3 regions of the Pseudoalteromonas rhizosphaerae genome follow, and region 3 is predicted to be linked to each of the others. Evidence: predicted binding sites of a transcription regulator. Region 3 holds the regulator's gene; each other region holds the start of a gene.
The links. Region 3 encodes sigma-54, which starts transcription at its own class of promoters, with help from an activator protein. Its sites were predicted from a motif close to GTTGGCACGNNNNTNGNNT; they were not measured.

Region 1: the regulator sigma-54 is predicted to act here: its motif matches at 1,142-1,160, upstream of PVK79_RS05020 (BON domain-containing protein).
Region 2: the regulator sigma-54 is predicted to act here: its motif matches at 1,909-1,927, upstream of PVK79_RS20830 (DUF3192 domain-containing protein).

The regions. Positions count from the first base shown of each region.
Region 1 is NZ_CP118496.1:1,145,595-1,149,869, forward strand. Features, by position in the region: gene PVK79_RS05010 (hypothetical protein) at 1-231, shown strand, start outside; gene PVK79_RS05015 (hypothetical protein) at 333-524, shown strand; gene PVK79_RS05020 (BON domain-containing protein) at 766-1,089, opposite strand; gene PVK79_RS05025 (S8 family serine peptidase) at 1,559-3,637, shown strand; gene srmB (ATP-dependent RNA helicase SrmB) at 3,727-4,275, opposite strand, start outside.
Region 2 is NZ_CP118496.1:4,811,374-4,815,648, forward strand. Features, by position in the region: gene PVK79_RS20815 (SO_0444 family Cu/Zn efflux transporter) at 1-366, opposite strand, end outside; gene zntR (Zn(2+)-responsive transcriptional regulator) at 350-763, opposite strand; gene PVK79_RS20825 (D-2-hydroxyacid dehydrogenase) at 865-1,809, shown strand; gene PVK79_RS20830 (DUF3192 domain-containing protein) at 1,974-2,354, shown strand; gene PVK79_RS20835 (diguanylate cyclase) at 2,421-3,335, opposite strand; gene PVK79_RS20840 (PAS domain-containing hybrid sensor histidine kinase/response regulator) at 3,304-4,275, opposite strand, start outside.
Region 3 is NZ_CP118496.1:5,066,374-5,070,648, reverse strand. Features, by position in the region: gene PVK79_RS22140 (HPr family phosphocarrier protein) at 1-215, opposite strand, end outside; gene rapZ (RNase adapter RapZ) at 244-1,086, opposite strand; gene ptsN (PTS IIA-like nitrogen regulatory protein PtsN) at 1,275-1,727, opposite strand; gene hpf (ribosome hibernation promoting factor) at 1,732-2,019, opposite strand; gene PVK79_RS22120 (RNA polymerase factor sigma-54) at 2,048-3,544, opposite strand; gene lptB (LPS export ABC transporter ATP-binding protein) at 3,611-4,275, opposite strand, start outside.

The sequences.
Region 1 (4,275 bases), 1.4 Mb from region 3:
GCTATGTGGCAAATATTTAAAAGAAATTCAAAAGGATTACATTTGTTTTTCTCTGTAGTTTTTCTTTACGTATTTTTATATGCGGGTGATTCACTTATCGTTTCATTAGAAAGTAACGCTGTTTTTTCATTTTCAAATATTATAAATAAAGCTATATATCCATTGTTCGCTGCATGGGCTTTGTATTTTAGCGATGCCAAAGATTTCTTTATTAAACCAACTGAGAGTTAGTAATGAGTAAGTGTAATAATTGTAGTGCCAGTATTTCTTTTATGGCAGTTTTAAACACCATGAATCCCTTGAAAGTAAAGTGCTCAAATTGTAAGGAGCCAGTGCGAATTGATAAGGTTAGTGGCGGTATTGCAGCCCTAATTATTTCATCTATTGCAGTGACTATACTGGCGATGTTTTACGGTTCACCAAACTATTGGTTAAAAATAGTTCTGCCTGTAGTGGTAGCTGCCGAGATCGGATATTTTGGCCTCATTAAGTTTGGTATCGTTAAAATTAAAGCAGTTGAGTAAATCATAAAAATTCATCTGTAGATTAGTGTTTCTCACATTTGTGTTAAACGCATAAAATTGCCAATTAAACTCAGCAGTGAGTTTAATTGCACCAGCGATAACACAACAAAGCAGTTCTATTTCTATTAAATACCTTATTGTGCATTGCGGTGTGTTGGTGATGTTTTTATATGTTGAGCAAGCACAGTAATGCTTATCTTGTCTTTAAATAGTAGAGCCTTGCAAATCAATTTTTAATCTTCTATCTAGCTACTTTAACCTGCATTTTATTTTCAATAATTGCCACACCTTGGGTATTTTCTAAAAACTTTTGTGCCAGTGCGCGTTCAAAGCCGGTTTCGGTTATACCGTACAGGGCTACTTTGTTGCCATTAACGTGCACTTGTAGTTGCGAGAGGTGTAGGTTTGGATTGCTGCGCAGTTTATGAATTATAGTCTGTTGTAATGTCGGTTGAGGAGAAACGCTGCTGATCATAATTGTGCTGGTGGCCGCACTGACTTGTATTGTGCAGGCGAGTGAAAATATACAGCATACTAATGACATAGTTAATTTGAAGCGATTCATGATTCCTCCCATAACGTCTATTATATTTATTTAGTGACTAGTAACCCTAGTGTTACAATATTCATTCCAAGATTAAGTCATTGAAATATATTGACAATTTAAAATTTTTGTAAACTATTTAGGAGTTTTTTACATTCAACTGAGTAAAAAATACGGTAATTTTTAATTACTTTAGATTTATTTGTTCCTTTTTTTGTTTTTTTAGAACAATATGATATAAAACTACCTGTAACATTTATTTTACAAAAATCATTGAACTCAAGTAAATCAAAGGCATGTGGTTTAGTTACTGTATAGCCATCTAATTAAAAATATTTTCTTTAATTACAATAGATTAATTGCTCTACTTTCTATGGATAAACAACTGTACTCGGTTTATTGACAGCGTTGTCTTTAGGTGTTTTTATTAAATTGATGTGAATTATTTGTTAATTCAATTCTCTTTAAACTAACATCCAAGGATTTTTAAATGAAAGCGTCGAAAACCCCAACATTCAAAATAACGGCATTAGCGAGTGCTATTTTGTTATCAACAGCTGGTTCTGCAATCGCTGAGCAAGTAGAGTCAGAGCGTTTTATTGTGCATTTATCTGAGCAAACGACTGCTCTACATACTGCGTTTGCTCAAAGTAAAGCGCAGATTAATAATATTAAAGTAAGCTTGATGAGCGATGTTGCTACTCAAGCTAATGTTGAAGTACTACAAAGCTTGCCTGATATTAACGCAATGGCGGTGGTTTTAACGGCGGATCAAAAAGCTCGTTTATTACAAAGTAGCGATGTAGCCAGTATAGAAGTGGATCCAAAGCGTTATTTAATGGCCGAAAGCACCCCATATGGTATTACTATGGTTCAAGCTCAACAACTTTCAGATAACCTAACTGGCAGTCAAAAAGTATGTATTATGGATACTGGCTACACACTAAATCATCCTGACTTACCAAATACAGGCGTCACTGGCAGTGATGGTTATGGCGCTAATGATACAGGTAATTGGTATAACGATGGTAACGGCCATGGTACACATGTTGCGGGTACTATTGCAGCGTTAGGTGGAAATGGTCAGGGTGTTGTTGGGGTTAATTCTTCGGGCCAATTGGGTTTACACATTGTTAAGGTATTTAACGACCAAGGAAGATGGGCATATGGTTCTGACCTTGTTGCAGCTATCAGTCAATGTCAAGCCGCAGGGGCAACAGTGACCAGTATGAGTTTGGGGGGGCCTCAATCATCTAATGCTGAGCGCCAAGCTTTTGCTAATAGCTATTCGCAAGGTATGTTGCATATTGCAGCTGCAGGTAATGATGCGAATAGCTCGTTAAGTTACCCTGCATCTTATGATGCGGTTATATCTGTGGCGGCAGTTGATAGAAATGGTAATAAGGCATCGTTCTCACAATATAATTCACAGGTTGAAATTGCAGCGCCAGGCGTTGGTACTAACTCAACATGGAATAATGGCGGGTATAAGAGTATAAGTGGTACTTCCATGGCAACACCGCATGTATCTGGTGTAGCTGCATTAGTCTGGAGTCACTTTCCAAACTGTAGTAATCAACAAATTCGTGATGCTTTAAATACCACTGCGCAAGATCGTGGCGCACAAGGGCGGGATACCTCATACGGTTTTGGTATTGTTAAAGCAAAAGATGCCTATGATTATTTAGCACAATCTGACTGCGGTGGTGGTAGTGGCATGGATAATGTGCCAGTTGCAAGTTTTAGTGCAACCGTAAATGATAAACAGGTTACTTTCAATAATACCTCTACGGATGATAAAGGGATCAGCAGTTATAGTTGGAGTTTTGGCGATGGCAATTCATCGAATACTAAAAACCCTATTCATACTTATACTGCAGAAGGTAATTATACAGTCCTTTTAGAAGTAACTGACACCATAGGACAAACAAATCAGCGTAGTCAAACTGTGACTATCTCATCGAATCCTCCTGGCGGTTGTGATGGTTTAGCTAGTTGGGATGCAGCAAAGTCATACCGTGTTGGTGATTTGGTTGAGTTTAACCAAGTTAAATATAAAGCAACTTGGTGGTCAACGGGGGCAAGTCCAGCGATTTATTCTAATGTTTGGTCGCGTCAAGGTAATTGTCAAAATGACGGTGATGTTAATCAAGCACCTAAAGCGAACTTTGATTTTAGTGTCAATGGGTTGGCTGTCAGTTTCACTAATGCATCGACTGATGATGTGGCTGTTACAACCTATAATTGGACTTTTGGTGATGGCAGTGTCGCTAATACCGTAACACCCAATCATACTTATCAAGCCGCAGGTTCCTATGATGTAGCACTTACGGTAAGTGACGCCCAAGGACTTAATCATACCTTAACTAAAACAGTAACTGTTACAGATGGCACACAAACTGGCTGTACAGACTTATCGAACTGGAGTGCAAGTGCTGTATACACGGCTGGCGAAGAGGTGGCCTATAATGGTAAGCGCTACAGTGCGAAATGGTGGACACGCGGTGCAAACCCTGCTGATAATTCCAGCGCATGGGCCGTTTGGAAAGACCTAGGAGTTTGTCAGTAGCTGTTGGTAATTAAACTAAAAAGCCGAGACTATGAATATGAAGTAACCCCATAAGTCTCGGCTTTTTATGTAGCGTCAAAGCAGATGAATTATTTCTTTTTCTTAGCTTTTGCTTTGGCCTTTTTACGGGCTTTGATTTTTACCGGATCTTTATGTTTTTTGATTGGCGCTTTAGCTTCTTTATGACGCGGCTCAAATCCTTTAACAACACGGCGTTTAAGGCGCAGCTCAATGTAGCGTTCAATTTTTGCTAATACTGCAATGTCATGGGCTTCTACTAACGAAATTGCAATGCCTTTCTTACCTGCGCGAGCAGTGCGGCCAATACGGTGAACATACACGTCTGCTGTGCGTGGCATATCAAAGTTGATCACATGACTAATATCAGCCACATCAATACCGCGGGCGGCAACATCAGTCGCAACTAATATTCTTGTACGGCCACTGTGGAAATTTTCCATTGCCTTCATGCGTTTGTCTTGTGGCATCTCGCCACGTAACCAGGCTGCGCGAACCCCAGCATTGGTCAGCTCGCCGACTAATGTTTCTAGGCGATCACGGGTTTTAACAAACACAATAGCTTTGCTTAAGTCTTCACTGTTTAGTATTTCAACCAACATTGCTAATTTATGGTTGTA
Region 2 (4,275 bases), 260 kb from region 3:
AATAGCACTGCAAATCGCCGCTATTGGACGAATTATTGCCATAAAAGGACCTAGTAACACATACGATACCGACACCGAATCAACCCCTGTTTCTGGCGTCGATACTAAAAACGCAGTGGTAGCACTTTTTGAAGCGCCTGCACGTCTTAAACCAATTGCAGCAGGTATTACACCGCACGAACATAATGGCATTGGTGCGCCAATTAAAGCAGCTTTAACAGTCGTCCAAAAACCTTCTTTTCCCAAGTGTTTATTTAAGAAATCAGCCGGTAAGTACACATTTAATAACCCAGCTATTAATAAACCGAGCATTAACCAAGGTGCAGATAATAAAAATAACTGCCAAAAATTATTGATTAAGTCCATCAATGTCCTCCAAAGTGGTTAATATCGAACAGTTATCTGCGGGCTCTTTGCCTCCGCAGCACTTATCAGCTAACACGGATAATGATTGATGAAAACGTGTTAATTCAGCAATACGCTCTGCGACTAAGTCACGCTTTTGTATTGTTAAGTTTTTAACTTCATGGCAAGAATGCTGATGTTTTTTAAATTTAATTTGTAATAGTTCTTTGATCTCAGCCAAGCTAAAGCCAACATTTTTAGCGCGCAAAATAAACATCATTTGCTTAAGATCGGTTTGGCTATAATCTCGATAACCTGCTTGCGTTCGCGCTGAAGGCGTTAACAAAGCATGCTTTTCATAGTACCTTAGGGTATCTGTAGAGACACCTAATTGACTGGCAAATTCGCCTATTTTCATCACCGTCTCCAATTAACATATTATCAACTGATGCTGAGTATAAACCTTAGAGTACACACCAAGGTCAAGCATTTATAAATTTTTATTATGAAGGAAAGCTCATGAATATTACTCTTCTCGATACTGCTACGCTTGCAGGCACATCCCTTGAACCTTTTCAAAAACTTGGCAACTTCACTAGTTATTCACTAACCAGTCCAGCACAAGTATTAGCGCATAGTGCAGGCGCTGATGTCTTGATCACCAATAAAGTGGTACTTAATCGCGAAACACTGGCAAAACTCCCTGAATTAAAGCTCATATGTGTAGCCGCAACTGGCACTAACAATGTTGATTTAGTCGCCGCTAAAGAGTTTGGCATTGCCGTTACCAATGTGGCCGGGTATTCAACACCTTCGGTTGTACAACATACCTTTGCACTGATCACCAATTTACTGGGTAATACTCACCGCTACATTGCTGATTGCCAACAAGGGTTATGGCAACAAAGCGAGATGTTCTGCCGCCTTGATTACCGTTTTAATGATATAGGAGGTAAAACTCTGGCAATTATCGGTTATGGTTCGCTTGGTAAAGCTGTTGCGGATGTTGCACGTGCTTTTGGTGCCAATGTAGTTATCAGTGAGCGTAAAAACCAAGTAACTAGAGAGGGCCGAACAGAATTTTACCAAGCAATAAAAACAGCTGATATTATTAGTGTACACTGCCCTTTAACCGATGAAAGTCGTGATCTGATTGGTGCTGCTGAACTTGCTATGATGAAACCCAATGCCATTTTAATTAACACCGCGCGCGGTGGTATCGTTAATGAAGCTGATTTAGCCAACGCACTGAGCAATAACCAAATTGCAGGAGCGGGATTTGACGTATTAAGTAAAGAACCAGCTGCGAAGGATAATCCATTGGCCGCTTATCGTGGTGATAATTTAATACTGACTCCACATATTGCATGGGCCAGTGAAGAGTCAATCATTCGCTTAGTAAAGCAAGTCAGCTTAAATATTAGCGCATTTAGCCAAGGTGAAAGTTTAAATAGACTGGTCTAATCAACTAACTTTTAGTTAGTCACGCTATAAAAGGTGGTTAAATATAATGCACCACCTTACAAAAAAAATCTAATTCATTGATTTTAAATAACATAAAATATTGGCTAGTTCTTTGCTAGCTAATAGATAAATTAAAATCAATATTTAGTATCCAGGATAAAATAATGAAAAAAGTACTTTTAATTGCCGCGCTTGCAGCCCCTCTTCTTACTGGTTGTGTAATTGCAGTATCCGATGGTGAAGCACAAACACACTGGGCTGGTAATAGTTCAAGCTGGGAAGAACATCATCAATTTAATCGTGAAAGCATCTCAGGGCTCACTTTAGATACCAGCTATCAAAATGCATTAAATAAATTAAAAACTCCCGACTTTACAGAATTATTAAAAAAAGACGGTGATGTATACCAAGTACTATTTTATGCCACCCACAGTATTCACTCTGACGGAAAAATGACAAAAGATGAATGTACTCCACTGGTCTTTAAAAACGAGAAACTGATTGGTGTGGGTGATAGTATTTATAATTCACTTAGCGCCATTTAGACACAAAACTAAAGCAGTAAAGAGTGGAGCATATTCACTCTTTATTTGCTGTAGTAACTGACTTTACTAACTTGCGTCAATAACTCGAGCGATAATTTTATCGCGGCCACTATCTTTAGCTTGATATAAACCTAAATCGGCTTCTTCAAGTAATATATGCTCAGAATAAACTTGACCAAACTCAGTTGTAGCAACCCCAATACTTATCGTAATGTGAGCGGCATTGAGTGATGCTTTATGCGGGATAGCTAGCGTATTAACAGCATCTCTGAGTTTATTAGCAAATTTTAATGCCTCGTGTTGGTTGGTATCGGGTAACACTGCGGCAAATTCTTCTCCACCGTAGCGCGCAACAAAGTCAGTGCCACGCTCACACGCTGCAACTAATGCATGTGCAACACGTTTAAGGCAGTCATCCCCGGCACGGTGACCGTAACAATCGTTATAACGCTTAAAATGGTCTATATCTATTAATAGCACCGATAACGGTGTACCAGCTCGACGGCTGCGACGCCATTCTCGCGATAAGCTTTCATCTAAATAACGCCGATTGGGTATTTCTGTCAGCCCATCAATGGAGGCGAGCATTTCTAACAAATCATTTTTTTGCTTAATCAATAATTGATTTCGCACTCGTGCACGTACTATTGCGGGACTAAATGGCTTAGCAATATAGTCCATTGCGCCTAATTCAAACCCTTTTGCTTCATCATCATGGCTTGTATTAGCTGAAATAAAGATAACTGGAATAGCGTGCGTAGTTGAATTTTCTTTTAACTGAATTAATACCTCATAGCCATTAATGCCAGGCATTACAATATCGAGTATAATTAAGTCAACCGCAGTTGATTTAACAAATGTCAGGGCTTTTTCACCACTTTCAACTAAAAATATTTCGTGATCATTCGCTAATGTTTTTTCCAACACCAATCGATTTAATGGGTCATCATCAACGATCAGTATTTTGGCTTTCTTCAACATTTACTGAGCCTTGTATTTGAATATATCTATTTACTTGTGCTAGTTCGAACTCTAACTGACTCAGGGATATTTGCCCTACGTCTGGTGTCTTGCGTAGTCTACTTTCTAATTGCTGAGCGGTAGCACTTAGGCGATTAAAGCCAAGATTTCCTGACACACCTTTAATACTATGCACTAACCGTTCCAAAGCTTTTGCTTGCATCGGTACTTTTAATTGCTGCAGATGACTTACACACAACTTAGCAAGTTTATCCAACATAATCTGCAATAAATCATTATTACCCGAGAATTGTTCTAATGCAAAAGAATGATTATAAAAAACAGCGCCGGTAATTTGTAGTTCATTGATCGCCGCTAATAACGTTGCTGCAACCACTGGTTTTGTTAAATGTTTATTCATACCTACGGCAAGTGAGCGTTGCTCGTCAGCTGCTTCACAATGCGCAGTTAGCGCAAAAATAGGTAATTGCTGTTGTTCATAACGTTGTCGCAATAAAGCGGTTGCTTGTAACCCATCGACTTCTGGCATTTGAATATCCATTAAGATCAAATCAGGCATGACTTGTGCAACCAAATCTATCCCTGCCATCGCCGAAGTTGCTGTCATTACATTAATATGTGCTTGACTTAAAATATTACTAATAATATCTAAATTAAGCTGATTATCATCAATAACTAACACTAGTAAGCCCGCAACGTTGAGTTTACTCTCTGCCGTTGTCAGATTTACATCAGGGCGTTTAGATATCGGCTCAACTTGCTGTATTCGTTGTACTAATGCAGAACTTTTCACGCTGCACATTTGCATACCTTTAAGAGTAGGCAGCGGAGTATTTGGAGCATTTTTAACAACATAAAGCTGCGTGTTATTACTCATCAATGCTGTTTTTATATTGTCTCGCGTTATTACTCTCGGTAGATCAACGTCATTAATGATGAT
Region 3 (4,275 bases):
TCAGCGTCCGGGCCCTCACATACAACTTTAACTTCTTTGCCTTGGCTACTTTCTAATAGCATTAAGCCCAGTACGCTGTCGCCTGCGGCTTGTTTGTCATCTTGATGAAGTGTGATGCTGGCATCAAACTGCACAGCTAATTGCGCTAATACGCTGGCTGCGCGAGCATGTAAACCGAGTTTGTTTTTTATTAAAAATGTATCTTCTAAGCGCATCAACATTCCTTACTGTAAACGTGAGTTGTTATTCTTGTTCACGATGGCGAATTTTCACATTACTGTGGCTCATCGAGAAGCTTTCACCTATAGTTTGCGCTAGATAAACTGAGCGATGTTGACCACCGGTGCAACCAATAGCAATTGTTAAGTAACTGCGGTTATTACGTTCTAAGTGCGGTAACCAAGTTTGTACAAAGGTTTGGATCTGCCAAGTGAATTTTTGCACGATACTGTGACTGGCTAAATAATCTTTTACTGGTTGATCCAGGCCTGTGAGCGGTTTTAACTCAGGCTCCCAGTGTGGATTAGGTAAAAAACGTGCATCAAATACATAATCGGCTTCTTTTGGAATACCATGCTTAAAACCAAATGATTCAAAGGTGATGATTAGTTTTTTATCTTTTTTCCCTAAAATCTTTTCACGGATTGACTCAGCAAGCTGGTGGACACTGAGATCTGTGGTATCAAGCATGAAATCAGCACGAGTAGTTAATACATCAAGCAACACTTTTTCTTGCTTGATGGCTAAATCCAGTGGCAAAGAATCCAAAGATAATGGGTGTAAGCGGCGGGTTTCAGAAAAGCGTTTGATCAGGGTTTGATCATCACTGTCTAAATAAAATAGCGTCGGATTTGCAAAACCAGGCAAGTATTCAAGAATGTCGTTAAATTCTTCCTGCTCTTTCGGTAAATTACGAACATCGATACTGACGGCAATTTTGTCGTAATTATCAGAGACACTGCGTACTAATGACGGTAATAAGTTAACTGGAATATTATCTACACAATAATAGCCAAGATCTTCTACAACACGTAAAGCAACAGATTTACCTGAGCCAGAACGCCCACTGATGATGATTAACTCCATGTAAATTCTCCTTCATTTAATACCAATTTTATTAAAAACATGCTCATTCTTGCTTGTTAAATAACCCACTAACTTTGTTTAAAATTATTTATATAGAACAACTATATCTCATAATTTCCACCTTGTTCTAGAGCTATTTCCCTGTTGCAATAATTACTCTCTAATTCAATACAATACAATTGGTATGACTACGATTGAGCTGCAATTACATGATACAAATCTTGGTCTGTTTTTGCGCTACGTAGTTGTTTACAAAAATCTTTGTTATTGAGTTTATCAGCAATTGTGGCTAACGTCTTCAAATGAAGTTGGCTGTCACCATCTGGTACGATGAGGGCTACAAATATATCAACTGGGCGATTATCAATCGCATCAAAATCAACCGGTGATTCACTCACTAAAATTATTGCTAGCGGGTTTTCAACACCACTCATACGGCCATGAGGGATAGCAATACCACGACCAATACCGGTACTACCTAGTTTTTCTCTCGATAGTAGTGCGTTGAGGATTTCTTGTTGTGATAGCTGAGGGAGTTGTTCATGAGCCAATTGGCTTATAAATTCAATGATCCGTTTTTTGCTATTAAAAAGGACCGCAGCTTTACTGCAGTCCTGACAAATAAGTGAGCTTAATTTCATAGTGTTAGTGTCGAGCGTGCTTCTCTTTGTGTTTAATTACTTGACGATCAAGTTTATCGATTAGTCCGTCAATAGCTGCATACATGTCTTGGTGCTCAGTCGAGGCAAATAATTCAGCGCCACTGACATGTAATGTGGCCTCTGCTTTTTGGCTTAGTTTTTCTACATCAAGAATAACATGGACATTATTGATATGATCAAAATGCCTTTCAAGCTTGGCAAACTTATTGTTTACATAGTCTCTTAATGAATCAGTAATTTCTACGTGACGACCAGTTAAATTTAGTTGCATAAGCATTTTCCTCTTGTGATTTTACGCCTTAAATCAAACTTTTACGTTGATTTGACGGTGGAATAGCCAGTGACTCGCGGTATTTTGCAATAGTCCGTCTAGCTACTTTGATACCTTGCTCTGCCAATATATCTGCAATCTTACTATCACTCAATGGTTTCGCTGAGTTTTCTGCACTGATCAATTTTCTGATCAATGCTCGAATAGCTGTCGAAGAGCATTCGCCGCCGTTCTCAGTGCTTACATGACTTGAGAAAAAATACTTTAACTCAAAAATACCACGGGGGGTATGCATGTACTTTTGTGTCGTTACGCGAGAGATTGTTGATTCGTGCATCTCAACCATTTCAGCAACGTCGTTTAGTACCATAGGTCGCATTGCTTCAGGGCCATGCTCAAAGAATCCCTGCTGTTGTTTTACAATGCAGTTAGTTACTTTGAGTAACGTCTCGTTACGACTTTCTAGGCTTTTAATAAACCATTTAGCTTCTTGCAAATGCGAACGTATAAATTGGCTGTCAGTGCTTGATTTTACTGAGCGTGACATTGCCGCATATTGGCTGTTCACTCTAATTTTTGGCATGCTGTCTGGATTAAGTTCAACCACCCAGCGACCTTTAATTTTTTTCACCGAAACATCAGGTATAACATACTCTGACTCTTCGCGTACTATAGTATCCGCAGGCTTTGGATTAAGGCTGTGGATCAATGTCATTACTTCTTTCAGCTCATCTTCTTTAAGCTTAGTCTTTTTCATCAAAGTGCGATAGTCACGACTAGCTAATAAATCGATATGATCAGTTAAAATCATTTTAGTCTCGCTAATCCAAGGAGTTGCAGGATCAAATTGATTTAATTGAATACATAAACATTCTTGTAGGCTGCGCGCAGCAATACCAACAGGGTCAAATAACTGAATGCGTTTTAACACTGCTTGCACTTCGTCTAGTTCGATTTCTTCTTCGTTATTACCTTGATTTAAGCTCTCTGCGATGTCTTCGCAGCTCAAGGTTAAAATACCTGAATCGTCAACAGCTTCAACAATCGCAATGGCAATAGCTTCATCGGTTGGACTAAAAGGTGTGAGCTGTAATTGCCACATCAGATATTCGTGCAGGGTTTCAGTTGAAGCACCTTGATAAATTGACTCATCTTCAGGCATTGGGCCGGATGACGTATTTGGCGCAGCACTCATGTATTCGTCCCAGGTGACGTCCATAGCCATTTCGTCACTTAAAGTCTCTTTACTTAATGCTTCGCTACTTTCTTGTTCATATTCGCTGGGCTTGTCGTCTGCTGATGCACTAACAGTTAAGTCATCGTTGTCTTGTTTTTGTTCGTTTTTACCAGCCGTGTCGTCTGAATATTCATGCTCTTCTAGCTCTAACAATGGATTGCTGTCGAGTGCTTCTTGAATTTCTTGCTGGAGATCCAATGTACTGAGTTGCAATAAGCGAATTGCTTGTTGCAGCTGTGGTGTCATTGTAAGTTGCTGGCCCATGCGCAGCTGGAGTGATTGCCTCATGTATCTCTAACAATCCTTTTATTGTTATCATCGTTAAGTCTAGCAGATACTTAGCCGAGCGTGGCTTTATAGCCTAAATTGCTCGCCCAGGTAAACATCGCGGACTGTTTGGTCGGCAAGTACATGCTCAGGGGTACCTGATGCAATTAACTCCCCATGAGAAACTATGTAGGCTTTTTCACAAACATCAAGGGTTTCTCGTACATTGTGGTCGGTAATAAGTACGCCAATACCACGGTTTTTAAGGTGTTCAATAATCTTCTTTATATCTAACACTGAAATAGGATCAACGCCAGCAAAAGGCTCATCAAGTAAGATAAATTTTGGATTTGCGGCTAAAGCGCGTGCAATTTCAACTCGACGACGTTCACCACCAGATAATGCCATACCTTGGCTGTCGCGAATATGTTGAATGCTAAACTCATCAAGTAAGCTGTCTAGTGCTTCTTCTCTGGCTTGTTTATTCAGCTCTTTACGAGTTTCTAAAATAGCCATCAGGTTTTGATAAACAGTTAACTTACGAAAGATGGATGATTCTTGTGGTAAGTAGCCAATCCCTAACCGTGCGCGACTGTGCATTGGCAGTAAAGTGATGTCATTATCATCAATACTTATTTTACCTTTGTCGCTAGGTACTAAACCCACAATCATATAAAAAGTGGTGGTTTTACCTGCGCCATTAGGACCCAGTAAGCCAACAATGCTGCCTGCGCTAACTTCTAAACCCACGC